One region of the Proteus sp. GOKU genome, then DNA from elsewhere that is predicted to be linked to it. Evidence: predicted binding sites of a transcription regulator. Region 1 holds the regulator's gene; the other holds the start of a gene.

Region 1 (8,149 bases):
CAAACTTTTCATGTAAATCACGATAGTCTTCTAAAATAATATTAACATCAAGTCCTTGGCATCGAGCTTGTGCAAGTTTTTGCTGTTCAACAGAAATAGTGACTCCCGTTACAGAAACGCCAAAATGTTTGGCTGCATAGCCTGCAAGTCCACCCCAACCACAGCCGATGTCTAATAAGGTCATCCCCGGTTTTAAATCTAATTTTCGGCAAATTAAATCTAATTTATGTTCTTGAGCTTGAGTTAAATTATCTGCATTTTTCCAGTAACCACAGGAATATTGCATATTAGGATCAAGCATGGCAGTAAATAGATCATTACCAAGGTCGTAATGCTCTTTACCTACCATCCATGCACGTTTTTGTGTTTGCAGATTAAAAAGGCGGGCTGTCGCAATCTTGAAAATATCGCGTAGGTTTTGTGGGAGCTTATTTTCAAGACCAGCACGTAAAACTTTATGAAAGAATATATCTAATCGTTCACAATCCCACCAACCATCCATATAACTTTCGCCGAGACCTAATGAGCCTTGCTGTAATACTCTTTTATAAAAATTTTGATTATGAACCTGAATATCATAAGGTTCTGAGCCATTAACTCGAATATCAGCATGAGCTAACAGTTCTATTGCGATCTTTTTATAAGGATCGTTGGAGGTCTTTCGGCCTTCTTCTACACAAGATGTACTCATATACTCTCCGCGTAAACTAAGCGGGTTTTGAGACATAAAGCTAAGAAAGGATGTGTGCAGATTGACAGTATTAAAATGGTATTGTGTTCAGTCTGAATTGAACGAATAGAATTAATAAGACAACTAATCTGACATAATCAGCGAATAATCTGTTTAATGTCTCAAAATCCGAAAGAAAAATAAATAAAACGCTATTACAGCGTATAGGTAAGTATAGAGATGTAGAATGTTTTTCTCTAGAAAAGAAAAAGGCCATTTTTTATAAAATGGCCTTTTTAAGATGATTCTTAAAAGAAGGAGCGCGATTATTCTGCGGTTTGAACTGTGTGTTTGGTAACAGATTTATTACGCTGAATAAAGTAACCAACTGCCATTGGGATTGCTGTTAACGCCATAATTGCCGTGGTGTTAATCAAAGGTTGTTGGCTGATAAATGCAGAGACAATAAAACTTGCTAAGCTGCAAAGACCTAGTTGAAGCGCATTTTGTAACGCAGCAGCTTTACCACTGATTTCAGGATAAGCGGATAAAGCATTAGATACTGCGATTGGATAAGAAGCACCATTCATTGCAGCCATAATACAGAACGGAATTAAAATAGTTGTTAATGTTGGTTCAGTAAATTTAGCAACAAGGTATAACGCAGTCATACTGACAGCATAACCAATTAATAACAGTGGCAGCAGTGTTTTACCTGTCATTTTTGACAGTAAAATACGACAACCATAACCACCCACCATAAATGCAATAGTTTGTGGAATATAACTTAAACCGATATCCTGAGGAGAGTAGCCCATCTTTTCAAGAATGATTGGTGAGCCAGCTAACCAAGCAAAGAAACCTGCACTACAAGAAGCGTAAACTAATACGTTACCTGTATAGAGAGGGGATTTTAATAAAGTCATAAATGACGCAGAAGATTGGTTTGCATCTGTAACTGATTTTTGTTTAATGTTTTTTAGCATTAATGTCGGTAACATGAGAACTAACGTTACGGCCATTAACAGCATAAAAATCATACGCCAGCCACCGTGATCTAATAACGATGCACCGATTAAAGGCGCAAGTGCTGGTGATAATGCAACCAGTGGCATAATTAAAGCAAAAACGTGTTGAGCGCGAGATTCATCAAAACGGTCGATGACAAGAGCTTGCCAAATAACAGCAGCAGAGCAGACGCCGAAAGCTTGTAGGAAGCGCATAGCAAGTAAGCCAGTTGCACTTTCAACCCACAGCATACCAAGGCAGCCTAAAGAGAAAAGGCTTAAACCAATAAGAAGAATAGGTTTACGACCTACTTTGTCAGAAAGTGGTCCCCAAAGTAACTGAGCAACAGCAAAACCAAATAAAAAGATACTTAAGCTATTACTAATAGCACCTTCGCTGATAGAGAGTTCACGCTGCATCATACCAAATGCAGGTAAGTACATATCAATAGCTAAGTAACCTAGCATACTCAAACCCGCTAGGTACACCATAAAGCTCATAGGTGTTTTTGATTGTGTGGATGTTTTAGAATTCATTTTATTTTCTATGCTATGTGATGTAGAACATTTTATGTATTGTAACTAAGACCTATTTTACTTGTGAAACGGGAATATTTGGTTAATGCTGTGAAAAATTTTCAAAGGAATAAACTCTATGTGGTCAGAATACTCTTTAGAAGTTGTTGATGCAGTCGCAAGAACAGGAAGTTTTAGCTCGGCTGCTCAAGAATTGCACAGAGTGCCATCCGCCGTTAGTTACACAGTTCGGCAATTAGAGGAATGGCTTGCCGTTCCTTTGTTTGAGCGTCGTCATCGTGATGTAGAATTAACCGACGCAGGTAAAATTTTCATCAAAGAAGCACGATCTGTTATCAAAAAAATGAATGACACTCGACATCTTTGTCAACAAGTTTCTAATGGATGGCGCGGTCAATTTAGTATAGCAGTTGATGGCATTGTTAAACCTGAAAGAACACAACAACTTATTCTCGATTTCTACCGCCATTTTCCGGATATAGAACTGTATGTCTACCCTGAGGTGTTTAATGGCGTATGGGACTCCTTAGTTAATGGTCGTGTTGATTTAGCCATTGGTGCAACAAGAGCCTCACCAATAGGTGAACGTTATAGCTTTAGAGATATGGGATTTATGCCTTGGCGCTGTGTTTGCCATGTTGATCACCCTTTAGCGAAAGCACAACATCCATTAACGGATGATGAAATGCGGCCTTATCCAAGTTTATGTTTAGAGGATACCTCACGCAGTTTACCAAAGCGTGACACTTGGGCGCTAAATAATCAGCGCAGAATGGTTGTTCCGACATGGGATATGGGGCTTGAATGTTTGTTAGCGGGATTATGCGTTGGAATGGTGCCTTGGCACCGTGCTGAACCTTTAATTGAACAAGGTAAGCTGGTGACTTTACAACTGGCACAACCATTGCCAGACAGCCCATGCTGCCTGACGTGGGTCGATAAAAGTGAATCGCCCGCTTTGACATGGTTGTTAGATTATCTTGGAGATAGCCAAACCTTAAATGAGGAATGGCTTCGCTAGAAATCAGATAGCTAAATAAATATGAATTAGCGACGGTAGTCGATAAAAGGACCGTCAGCAACTGAACGGCGCTCAACTAATCGTGGATGAACTTCGATTGTTTGGGCGTCTTCGCGTTTATTGACGATACGATCAAGCAGCATCGATAATGCCATTTGACCTAGACGTTCTTTTGGCTGGTGAACGGTTGTGAGTGCAGGCGTAAAATAACGTGCATTACGAATATTGTCATAGCCAACAATAGAAATATCTAAAGGAACACGCAGGCCAAGTTCATCTGCAGCACAAATTGCGCCCATCGCCATCACATCACCACCACAAAAGACAGCCGTCGGGCGATGTTTTTGGTTTAGCATTTGGTACATGGCTTTATAGCCAGATTCTGGCTCGAAGTCGCCTTGTACAATCCATTCGTCTTTAACTGTGATTTTGGCTTCTTCCATGGCTTTTAAGAAACCTTGTAAGCGACCACCACCTGTATTTCGTTCTAATGGACCAGGGATAATACCAATATCACGATGGCCTCGCTCAATAAGGTAACGACCTGCAATATAACCACCATGGAAAGCGTTATCGATAATGGTATCTGTAAAGTCACCACGCGCTTTGCCCCAATCCATGACAACCATTGGAATATTACGATAGCCCTCTAAAAGAGTAAGAAGGTGATCGGGATATTCAGAACACATGACTAATAATCCATCAACACGTTTTTGTGCCAGCATCGCTAAATAGGCTTTTTGTTTATCGAGGTTATTATGTGAATTACATAAAATCAGTGTGTAGCCTTTGCTGTAACAACTATTTTCAACAGCTTCAATCACTTCAGCAAAGTAAGGAGCTTCACTGGACGTGGCTAACAGGCCAATAGATTTGGTGTGATTGACTTTTAAACTACGCGCAACGGCACTAGGCGAATAATTTAATTCTTTTATAGCGGCCCAAACTGCTGCCCGTGTGTTCTCAGCAACAAAACGTGTTTTGTTGATCACATGAGAAACAGTCGTGGTTGATACGCCTGCGCGTTTTGCCACGTCTTTTATTGTTGCCATGGTGTGGAAAACTCCTGACCTTCATTGGTCTCTTTTATCTAATTTTATGGTTTAACTGCCAGTATAGTCATACATAGGGCAAACACTGGCAATAATTTAGCGATTAGCTGTGAATTTTGTATGATCTAGCTCAAAAGTGAAAGTATTAATCAATGTTATAAATTGTGCACTGGTCGCTATTTTAGCAAATTTTGATATGTGATAATAATTAACCATGACAAGGTTATGGTTAAAAATGTGTATTATAATCATTTTGAGGGAGAAATAGATGGATACGGATCTGAAATTTGGTTTGAGTACAGCAGTAGCAGCGCTTGTTATGATCGTTTTATTTTCTACTATGATGTTCTAATCACTGCTTTATAGAATATCCGATCAATTTAAATAATAGATTATCGAATATCTGAATATAACAAAGGGCTCAAGGCCCTTTGTTATTTTGTCACCAAAAATGAATCTCAATCACTCACCTTTGATTATCAAGCTCAATTAAGCAAGGTTAGCTTCAACAAATGACCAGTTAACCAGTGCCCAGAACTCTTCTAAATATTTAACGCGCGCATTACGGTAGTCGATGTAGTAAGCATGTTCCCATACGTCTACTGTTAACAGTGGTTTGTCTGCACCTGAAACTGGAGTTGCAGCATTAGAGGTGTTAACAATTGCAACTGAACCGTCAGCTTTTTTCACTAACCAAGTCCAACCTGAACCGAAGTTTTTAGCTGCTGCATCATTAAATTGCTTTTTGAACTCTTCAAAAGAGCCAAATGCTTTGTTGATAGCATCAGCAACTTTACCTGTTGGTGCGCCACCTGCATTGGGTGCTAAGCAGTTCCAGTAGAAAGTGTGGTTCCATACTTGAGCAGCATTATTAAAGATACCGCCGTCAGTAGATTTGATGATTTCTTCTAAAGATTTGCTTTCTAAATCAGTACCTTTAACCAGATTGTTTAAATTGGTTACATAGGTTTGGTGGTGTTTGCCGTAGTGATATTCTAAAGTTTCTTTAGAGATGTGTGGCTCAAGAGCATCTAACGCATAAGGTAATTTTGGTAATTCGAAAGACATTGCGTACTCCTTTAAACTATCTATTTCGGGTTTTGTGCCTGAAATCATTCAATCAAAATCATTTGAATTGATAGAATGAGGCAAATGAATCACTAAGTTGTTACTATTTTGCTAATTATTTTAACAAAAATCTGCTGAAATAACAGCTAAATATCTTTTATCTATAGTTATAAGCCATATAGATTAATTATACTCATAAGAGTATATCCCTCTTGCCTGCACGTAAAGTGACAAAAGCGTATTTGTAATGAGATAAGTAAAAAAGGTAGAGAGTATAAATTTTATTCTATTAATATGATTTAATCGCGTCACCTAGTATGGATGGATTGGGGTAAGAGACTACAATTGATACATCGTAACAAATTTATTCTCAAAGGAATGTACAAATATGAAAAAAATATTTATAGCTATTGGCATGATAATATTTTTATCTGGGTTTGGATTTAAAAGTAATGAACCTTTGAAATTAGATTTTGGAAGATCAATTGATGATATTCCTTTTATAAAGAATGGTGTGTGTGAAACAGAGAAAGATCTTATCACTTGTTTTTTTAATAATGAGCCTCCGTTTGAGAAAGATTCTGATAGAAATGCATTAAAATTTTATAAAGGTAAGTTAATTGGTGTAAATCTATCCTATTTTGGTGGCGATGATATTGATTCGGTCTGTAATCTTTTAGCTCAGAAAATGAAAAATATTTATCCTTTAGTTAAAGATAAAAAAGCATTGTTAGCTGAGGTAAATAACTGTAAGGAGTTAGAGATAATTGAATATGAGTCATTAAGTGAGAATAAAATATTTGTATTTTCTGAATTAGAAAATATTGAGGCTAAAGAAGGGAATATAGAAATAATGTACTCACATAAGCCTTATTATTTATACATTTATCGTAGTAGCGATATTTTAGATTGAATTTACGCAAAAAGAGTGTAGGAGTTAAAATGAGTTATAATATTGCACTATTTGATTTTCCTATTCCGAATGATTTTGAAAAAGCGTGTGAATACTTCGAAAAATATGAAGATGAAGATATTCAGGAATTAAGCCCATTAATGTTGCGTTTTTATCAAGAAATTTCTCATCTATATCCGTGCCTTTGCGAATTACCTGATGATGAAATAGATGATAGTGTGTGGTGTGACGGGCCTTTAATTAATAACTTTATGACTAAAATCCCAGTTATTGGTTTTGTTTATTCTAAAGTAGATGAAGCTCTTCCTGTAGTTATTAAATTAGCAAATAAAATGGGGATCTCAGTCCTTGATTGGCAGCAAGGAACGGTATTTAATGCTAAACAATAAAAATGATATTTGAGATGATATAAGGGTTGACTTAAATTTGCCGACAATAGTTTAAGTTTTTTCAAGGGAGTGATAAAAGCATGCACGGAAGTATTATTTTCAAGTATTTTTCTATAAAAAGCTTAGTTCAGAGCCTATTCCTGCTTATTTTTTGTAGTGTGCTAAATGGTTGTAGCATGTTCTATGGCATTGCATGTAGTACCAGCATTTTATTTACACCGTCAGAATCGCAAGAAAAAATCTATATGCCGGAAGCTATTGTTAATCAATATTATGATCAACAGGTTGAAATTGGCGTATTTTCTGGTTTAGCACCATATTATATTGTGGAAAACCCAGAATGGGTTACTGTGACATTAATGGTGAAAAATAAAGATGGGGAGTGGCTTTCTCTTATTACATATGAAGATTGGCAAAAGCATGTCATACGCCAAGAAGAGCGTCCTATCATTTTTGCTCGTTTACAAGGAACAGCACCTAAAAGTGGCAATGTACGGATAAAAATAAAAGCCACAGTAGGGCGTACTATGTGTGGTACAACGGATCCTGTTTTTGCTTTACAAGTCAAAGTGAGAAAAGAATAAAGCTATCCGTAATACTTAAATATATTTATTTTAATTAGGTGAAGATTACCTAATAAGACTCGTCCATTTTATCTTATCTATAAATACTCTAACTTACTAAAATCTAATACTATTATAAATATTAGATTTTAGTATTGTTTGTATAGAATAATTTAACGGAATATGATTTTCAGATCACTTGCTTACTCTGTAATAAGCGTATACATCATTTTCACTACAACTAAGAATAGAAATAATGCAAATATTTGGCGAACTCTAGGAATTGGTAGGCGATAAGCAACTTTTACACCGACAGGTGCGAAGAGTACGCTGGTAATGCTTATTCCGATAAAGGCAGGTAAATAGATAAAGCCGAAGTAATAATCATCAATATTTGTTTGATTCCAACCATAGATAATACCCATGATTGTGCCGATAGAAGCAATGATGACACCAATCATTGAAGAGGTTGCAATACATTTACGTGTATTAAATCCCCAGTGACTTAAAAGAGGAATGGTGATAGTCCCACCCGCAATACCGATAAAACTGGATATAAAACCAATTAAAGAACCACCACTTGTTAACGCTGGTTTTGAAACAATAGGATCTTTCACATTTTCAATGCGTTCTGCTTCTTTCTTTTTAGTTAATAATCCATAGATGGTATATACCATGAAAATACAGAACACGATTTGCAATATCGTATTTGACATTTTTTGTACCAGAAATGTCCCCACAAGCATACCAATGATAGTGCCGAGAGATAATAGAGGAAATTGCTGCCATAAAATGGCTTTATGTTTGTTATGAGAATACGCCGAAGATGCTGTGGAAAATATAATGACAGAGAATGAGGTAGATAAGGCAATTTTCATCACCATATCTGTTGGGATAGCTTGTTGACTGACTACATACATAACCACCGG
Region 2 (8,149 bases), 1.4 Mb from region 1:
TGTTGCTGAACAACTCGAAATTAAGTTAGGTGATGAATTAACATTTGTCGGTGATACTCGTGAATTTAAGTCCATTGTGACTAGTATTCGCCATGTTGATTGGGAAAATATGCGTCCTAATTTCTTCTTTATCTTCTCTGAAGAAGGGTTAAGTAATCAGCCAGAAAAATGGATGAGTAGCTTTTACTACAATGGCGAAGAGGCACTAATTACGGCACTTAATCGGCAATTTCCAACCGTAAGCGTATTAGATACAGGCGCATTAATTCAACAAGTTCAACAAATCTTACAGCAAGTCAGTCGAGCATTGGAGATTATGGTTGGATTGGTAATGATCTGTGGTGCGTTATTGTTAGTTGCTCAAATTCAGGTAGGAATGACACAGCGACGTATTGAGCTGGTGGTATATCGCACATTAGGCGCAGGTAAATCATTATTAAGACGGACTCTTTGGGCTGAATTTGCATTGTTAGGTTTAATGGCAGGATTAGCTGCGGCGATTGGTGCCGAGGTTGCATTAAGCTTATTACAAATATCAGTGTTTAATTTTCCTTGGCAGCCCCAATGGGGAATGTGGATCACCGTACCTATTGTTGCCGCACTATTACTTTCATTATGTGGCAGTATTTTAGGGATCAGACTGTTGCAAGATAAAGGGCAGTATCGACGAATTCAGGGTGAATAGTTGAAATAAATAAGGCTCATAAATAGAGTTAAATAAAAATGCTGATGCTATTAAACATCAGCATTTTTTATGGGAAAAGATAAGACAATTATTCTTTTATTACATAAGCATAAATGCGCTTACTGCCATCATCTTCATCATAAATATAAACACCTTGAAGTTCAGTTGAAAAGCCCGGTAGCTGATTAATTGTGACTTCAAGTGCCTGAAAATAGCGTAAAACAGCACCACCCCAAATTTCACCGGGCACAGCACATAAAACACCCGGCGGATAAGGTAAAGCACCTTCCGCGGCAATTCTGCCTTCTAATTTATTTAAAGGTAAAAACTCAACATTACCACGAACAAACTCAATATTAGCTTGTTGTGGACTTAGTGCCCGCTTAGGGAAATGACTTTTTCTAAACATCTGCTTTTGCAGTAGTTTAATATTGTAAGTGACACAAATATCATGCATTTCCTGACAGAGTTGACGCAATGTATAACCCTGATAGCGAGATTGATAGCGATGACAAACAGAAGGCAATATTTTTTCTAATGGCACATCTTCAACTAAGTACTTTTCAAATTGAACAATCAAAGAGGTTAAGCGATCAAATTTTGCTTGGTGCTCTGCGGGAGTCAGCAAAAATAAGATTGAATTAAGGTCGCTTTTTTCAGGAATAACACCGTGTTCGCGTAGATAATTTGCCAAAATAGATGCTGGTACACCAAAGGATCCATATTCCCCTGTATGAGGATCGATCCCCGGCGTTGTAAGCATTAATTTACAAGGATCAACAAAGTATTGATTGGTGGTGTAACCTTCAAATGAGTGCCAATTATCATTAGGAATAAAATTGAAAAAACGTTGATCGTGAGCGATTTCATCTGTGTCGTGATCTTGCCAAGCAAGTCCATCAACCATCTCAGGAATAAATGGCTTAATAAACTGGCACTGCTTTAGTAATGATTTACGAGCTTCGATGCCTTGTTTTACGCAATTCATCCACATGGCTTCACCACTTTTACCCGAATGCATTTTGGCATTGACATCAAGAGCTGCAAAAAGGGGATAAAATGGGCTGGTGGACGCATGCATCATAAAAGCATTATTCATACGTTTATGATTAACATAACGTGATTGCCCTTTAAGGTGCGCATCTTTTTTATGTATCTGCGAGGTTTGTGAAAAGCCCGCTAATTGCTTATGAACTGATTGAGTAACCAGAATACCAGGATCGTCTTTATTAAGCGTTAGTAACAAAGGGGAACACTGTTTCATCATCGGAATGAATTGTTCATAACCAACCCATGCAGAATCAAATAAAATGTAATCACAAAGATGACCAATCTTATCGACAACTTGTCTTGCGTTGTAAATCGTACCGTCGTAAGTACCCAGTTGAATAACAGCTAAGCGAAAAGGGCGTTTATCGAATTGGCGTTCTGGCGTAATTTCTGCGATTTGTTGGCGTAAATAGTCCTCTTCAAAGCAATGTGCATCTATGCCCCCGATAAAGCCAAAGGGATTACGAGCAGTTTCTAAATAAATAGGTGTCGCTCCGGCTTGAATTAACGCGCCATGATGATTGGATTTATGGTTATTTCTATCAAATAGCACTAAATCATTTGGTGCCAATAAGGCATTTAAGGCAACTTTATTAGAAGAGGATGTTCCATTTAAAACAAAATAGGTTTTATCGGCATTAAACACTTGCGCCGCAAAAGTTTGCGCATCATAAGGCGCACCTTCATGAATAAGTAAATCACCCATTTCAACATCAGCATTACAGAGATCAGAGCGAAATAGATTCTCACCAAAATATTGATAAAACTGTTCGCCTGCGGGATGACGACGGAAAAACTCTCCACCTTGATGGCCGGGACAATCAAAAGCAACGTTCTTTTCGGCAACATAATTCACTAAGCGTGAAAAAAATGGTGTTGTCAGACTCTTTTCATATTGCTGTGCAGCTTCATTAATCAACGCACTATTTTTTTGATGCGCATTTTTATCTGTGATCACAATCCCTGAAACTTGATTAAGCAATTCAGCACTGAGTGCATCATTAAGATTAACTGCAATAAATACGGGGAGTTGAAAGCCTGTTTGATAAATGCGATCTAATTCGCCAGACTCAATATCTGACAATGACAACACTACTGCTGACACTTGCGTTAAATTTGCATCAACAATATCAACAATCGGACGTTCACAATAAAAATAGTGTGAAAGAGTAGGGTGACACGCCAACTTCATTTTTTTCATTATGCTCGCGTTTTTATCAATAGAAGAATTGGCGAACAATATACTTGGTTGTGAATGTGATTGAAATAAATTAAAAGACAAATAAGATGATTTTATGCATTTAAAGCGCATAAACCACCACTTTGATAAGTGAGTGAATGGATAAGTCTATGAGAAAATAAACTTATCCATTTTCTATTATTGGGTAATTGGAGAAGGTTTTTCGATATAGACCGTTTGAGATGGAAAGGCAAAATCTGCGCCATGTTTATGCACAATCTCAATTATCTTTAAATAGACTTCTTGCTGCGCTTCAAGCCACTGTGCCCACACTGTTGTTTTGGTAAAACAATACACCATGATATTGAGTGAAGAGTCTGCAAATTGATTAAAATAGACTAACAACGTTTGTTGCGTGTCGATTTTGTTATTTTGCATCAGCATGGTGCGAATATCTTCAACGATAACGCCTATTTTATCTGAATCTTCATAACGTAAACCAATTTCAGTTTGAATACGTCGATTAGTCATTCTTCCCGGGTTTTCCACACTAATAGAGGAAAAAATCGAGTTGGGAATATAAAGCGGTCGATGATCAAATGTGATGATTTTGGTAATACGCCAGCCAATTTCGACTACAGTACCTTCAATATTACGATCAGGAGATCGTACCCAATCACCAATATTAAAAGGGCGATCGAAATAGAGCATGACGCCAGAGAAAAGATTACTTAATACATCTTTACTTGCCATGCCAATGGCGATACCACCTAATCCGCCAAATGTCATTAAGCCGGATAAGCTCATACCAAAATGCTCACCAAACAATAAAATGATAATGACAAATAGAGTGATTTTAAATATGCGAGAAATAATACGAGCAGAAGTAGGATCACTGCCTTTTTTAATTTGAGCTTTTTCTAACCGATTAATTAGTAAGAAAAATTTCCTCATTAAAATTAATGCAATGCCGACATAGGTGAAAAAGTTAATCATCCTAAAGGAGATAAAGTGGAGATTAAAATCGACCACAGCCATTTCACAATATTGGCTTAAGATAAGCACTAAACTACAAAGCAAGATAGCTTGGCTGATATGAATAATAATATTTCTACGACGTTTTTTCTTTTTGTCATGAAAAAGAGATACGACGACAAAACCAACAAAACAGGCTAAAGCTATGCCAACACCTATTGAGTATTTTATTATTAATGCATCATTCATCAGCTTAACGTCTCCTTAGAAAATGCGTTCTTATAATACGAAACTCACTATCTTGCTTATTTAATGGTTACTTTTCTTGTTCACTTGCATGCTGAAATTTAGGGTAGGTTGGTGGCTTCATAAACAGTGTGACCGCTAAAATCAGTAAAACAGGGATGGTTAAAATCAAGAATGCAGGTGTGAAACTACCTGAAATATCTTTGATTGCCCCTGCAAAGAAAGGTGCTAAACAAGCCAGTGTTGAAATTAAATTCATCACTGAAAATAGCTCAAGGTAAGGAGAGCGACCAAAATAGTTAGCAAGCAAAATACTTGATGCTAAGAACGTCATGCCATAACCGATACCGACACAAACCGTAAATAAGATCAGGTAAACCCAAGAATTAGCCATACTTAGCGCGAGCAAGCCAATGATAATAATGCTTAAACTTGCGATAAGTAATTTTTTAGGTTCTAACCATTCACCAATAGCTCCACCCGCTAAGCGTGAAAAAGCATTGATAAAAGCCATACTACTTAAGAGTGTTGCAGCAATAGTTTCACCAAAACCATTTTCAATAATATGTGCAACAGCAAAACTATTGACCGTGATCCCACACCATAAAAAAGCCGTGTAAGTAGCTGCAATAACATAAAATTGCCATGTTCTTAAAGCATGACGAGCCGTCCAAATCTCTTTAGTTTGATAGATACGTTTTGTGGTTTGAAGTTGGCTAATTTTTTTGGCGTGCTCTTGCTCTTTAGTGCCTTCGCGTAAAAATAAGATAGTGAGAAGAGTAACAACAGTGAGTGTGATCGCTGAAATAAGCCAGTGCATTCGCCATGTATGCCATAAATGGGTTGCTAAAAAGTATATCCAAGGTCCAGCAACACCACCTAATCCACCAATGGTAAAATAGACACCAAAGGCAAAAGATTGTTTTTCAAATAAGCGGGAAATAACATAAGTACCGGGTACGGTAGCCAGTAGCGTAAATCCAATACCTAACAGTGCAGTACCGAGAAAATAACGCGAAATAGTGTATGTTTCATAAAGAAAATAGAAACCACTGACAAAAATAATCAATCCAATAAGTAATGTAAGACGAACGCTTAATTTACGGATCAGCAATGTAGGTAAAAAACTCGCAAGACCACAGGTTAATCCTAATAACGTAAAGCCGAGGCCTGCTTGAGTCCAGTTCCACTCTAGCTCGTTTATCATACTAGGGAGAACAACACCTAAAGAAGTAAATGTGGTTGCGGTAGCTAAAAAATACACAAAGCCCAATAATATCAGCATACTCCACTGATAAACGGGACCAAAAATCTGTTGCGTGGCTTGCATCCTGACTCCATCAAATGGGTGCAGTAACCTGAATAATCAGGAGAAAATAGCGAATAACAGACCTTGTTATCTAAGGTCTGTTCGTTTAAAGGCTATTATTCTCTAACTTTATGAGTCGGACTGCTAGCTTAATTTTTCTAAAGCCCATTTGATAGGGTACTGATAGGCATCATCAAGCATCAAGCTTAATGATTTGAGGGTCTCTTTCAGTGGTTGATTATCGCTATGTACAAGATTGAGATGGCCCACTTTGCGGACAGGGCGAACTTCTTTTTCATACCAATGTAAATGAACTAATGGTAATGAAAGCCATTGAGGGTTGACATCAGTGCCAATCAAATTAACCATTACCGCCGGTTGGCAAACCTCAGGTTTTGGCATAGGTAAATCTAAAATTGCACGCAGATGTAACTCAAACTGGCTAATTGAGGCACCATTTTGTGTCCAATGGCCACTGTTATGAACTCGAGGGGCTAATTCGTTAATAAGTAATTTATCACCAACGATAAAGCACTCCATCGCCATTACACCCACATAATTGAGCTTATTAAGGATGGCAGTCAGCATTTTTTCCGCTGATTGTTGTAGTTTTGACGCAGGTGTTGGTAAGGCGACACTCATGCGTAAAATGCCATCTTGATGCAGGTTGTGAGTCAAAGGGTAGAAAACACAGTTTCCATTGCTATCTCTTGCACCCACTAATGAAACTTCACCTAAAAAGGGAATACCTTGCTCAACAATGCATTCACCATAAATTTCAGCAGGTAACTGTTGTTCTTCTCCAGGATGAATACGCCATTGACCACGACCGTCATAACCACCAACTCGGCGCTTCACAATAATAAAGTCACCCAATTGAGCGAAGATATCAGGCCATTGTGTTGGTGACGTTAATGGTTGCCAAGGTGCTGTTGCTAAACCTAGTTCATCAAGAAGTTGTTTTTGAGGCAATCTATCGGCAAGCAATGGGAAAATATCACGGTTTACAAAGTTAGTATGACGCTCTAATTCTTTGGTGAGAGCGGTTTCAGGCCAGCGCTCAATTTCAGCTGTGATTATACTTTTTTGATAGGGAACGGCTTCAGGCTCTGCATCTAATCCGACTGGGTAAACTGCAATTCCTAAAGGCTCACCGGCTTGTCTTAGCATTCGTCCTAATTGACCATTTCCAAGAACACAAACTGGCTTCATAGTGCCTCCCTTGGATCAGGGTTATTTAAGACATCATCAGTTTGTGCTGTACGCCATGCTGTTAGTGCTTCAAAAATAGTAGGGGAGTGTAATGCTAAAATTTGAGCGGCTAATAAAGCGGCATTGGCGGCACCTGCTTTACCAATCGCTAATGTTCCCACAGGAATACCTTTCGGCATTTGCACAATAGAGTAAAGGCTATCAACACCGCTTAATGCAGCACTTTGAACAGGAACTCCTAATACTGGGACGAGCGTTTTTGCTGCGAGCATACCCGGTAAATGGGCAGCACCACCTGCTCCTGCAATAATGACATCAAAGCCATTACTTTTGGCTTGTTCTGCAAAGCTAAATAGCTTATCAGGGGTACGGTGTGCAGAGACAATCTCAACATGATAAGGAAGTTGTAGTGCGTCTAGTACATCAGCGGCATGAGACATTGTTGCCCAGTCGCTTTTAGAGCCCATTACAATAGCGATACGAGCGGAAGAGGTATTTAGACCAACTTGAGAAGACATTACTTAACTGCTCCTGTAAGCATAAACGGATATAGCCTAATAAACTGAGCATGATAGTATCACGCTAACACGCATAGGAAAACGTTTGCGTAAAGAAAAAACAGCCTTTTTATGAAGAAAATAAGCAAAACAACTTAGAAGGGGAAATGAATAAGTTCTATTTTTTCAGCTGTCACTTTAAACATAGAACCTTCAGTATGCCAAGCACCTAATACACCACGATAATGTATTTTATCATCAATATTAACAGTGTGAATTGCTGGACGATGAGTATGACCGTGGATCATCCATTCTGTATTGAAATGCTTAAAAGTATCAATCACAGCCTGTGGGTTAACATCCATAATGGCATCAGACTTATACTGATTTTCGTGCTGGCTACGCGAACGCATTTTGTCAGCGATACGCAGTCGAATAAATAAAGGCAGTAGTGAGAATAAGCGCTGAATAAATTTATTATGCACTTTTTTACGGTAACGTTGATACGCTTCATCATCTGTACAAAGTGTATCACCGTGCAAAATTAGGATGCGATGCTTCTCAATTTCGAGCACTTTTTCTTGTGGAAGTAAGGTGATACCACTCTCTTTTGCAAAACGAGAGCCAATTAAAAAATCACGGTTTCCATGAATAAAATAACAAGGTACTCCTGCATTTTTTAGCGTCATCAGAGCTTGAGCTATTTGTTGATGCAAAGGATTAGGATCATCGTCACCTATCCAAAAATCAAAAAAATCACCTAAGATATAAAGTGCTTTTGCATGAATAGCTTGTTCTTTTAAAAAGCGAAGAAAACCGGCAGTGATTGCCGGTTCATGTTCACTTAAATGCAGGTCTGCAATAAAAAGCGTACACATAAAAAGTGAGGCTTATTCGCTAACCGTTACACTTTTAATGACGATATCTTCACGAGGAACATCTTGGTGGAAACCGCTACGACCAGTGGAAACCGCTTTAATTTTATCAACAACGTC

The links. The regulator PurR, encoded in region 1, represses purine synthesis genes. The targets are predictions, from matches to a motif close to CANGCAAACGTTTGCNTG.
Region 2: a site for PurR is predicted at 7,250-7,267, ahead of purE (5-(carboxyamino)imidazole ribonucleotide mutase). Genes of this name have one in related genera too.

The regions. Positions count from the first base shown of each region.
Region 1 covers NZ_CP034105.1:1,751,345-1,759,493, forward strand. The annotation lists gene cfa (cyclopropane fatty acyl phospholipid synthase) at 1-691, opposite strand, end outside; gene punC (purine nucleoside transporter PunC) at 997-2,214, opposite strand; gene punR (DNA-binding transcriptional activator PunR) at 2,333-3,235, shown strand; gene purR (HTH-type transcriptional repressor PurR) at 3,262-4,287, opposite strand; gene EHE21_RS19045 (YnhF family membrane protein) at 4,556-4,639, shown strand; gene sodB (superoxide dismutase [Fe]) at 4,777-5,355, opposite strand; gene EHE21_RS08165 (hypothetical protein) at 5,744-6,268, shown strand; gene EHE21_RS08170 (hypothetical protein) at 6,298-6,657, shown strand; gene EHE21_RS08175 (hypothetical protein) at 6,738-7,241, shown strand; gene EHE21_RS08180 (sulfite exporter TauE/SafE family protein) at 7,424-8,149, opposite strand, start outside.
Region 2 covers NZ_CP034105.1:3,151,859-3,160,007, reverse strand. The annotation lists gene ybbP (putative ABC transporter permease subunit YbbP) at 1-685, shown strand, start outside; gene EHE21_RS14570 (ornithine decarboxylase) at 774-2,936, opposite strand; gene EHE21_RS14565 (mechanosensitive ion channel family protein) at 3,114-4,139, opposite strand; gene EHE21_RS14560 (CynX/NimT family MFS transporter) at 4,207-5,466, opposite strand; gene purK (5-(carboxyamino)imidazole ribonucleotide synthase) at 5,590-6,657, opposite strand; gene purE (5-(carboxyamino)imidazole ribonucleotide mutase) at 6,654-7,175, opposite strand; gene EHE21_RS14545 (UDP-2,3-diacylglucosamine diphosphatase) at 7,310-8,032, opposite strand; gene ppiB (peptidylprolyl isomerase B) at 8,045-8,149, opposite strand, start outside.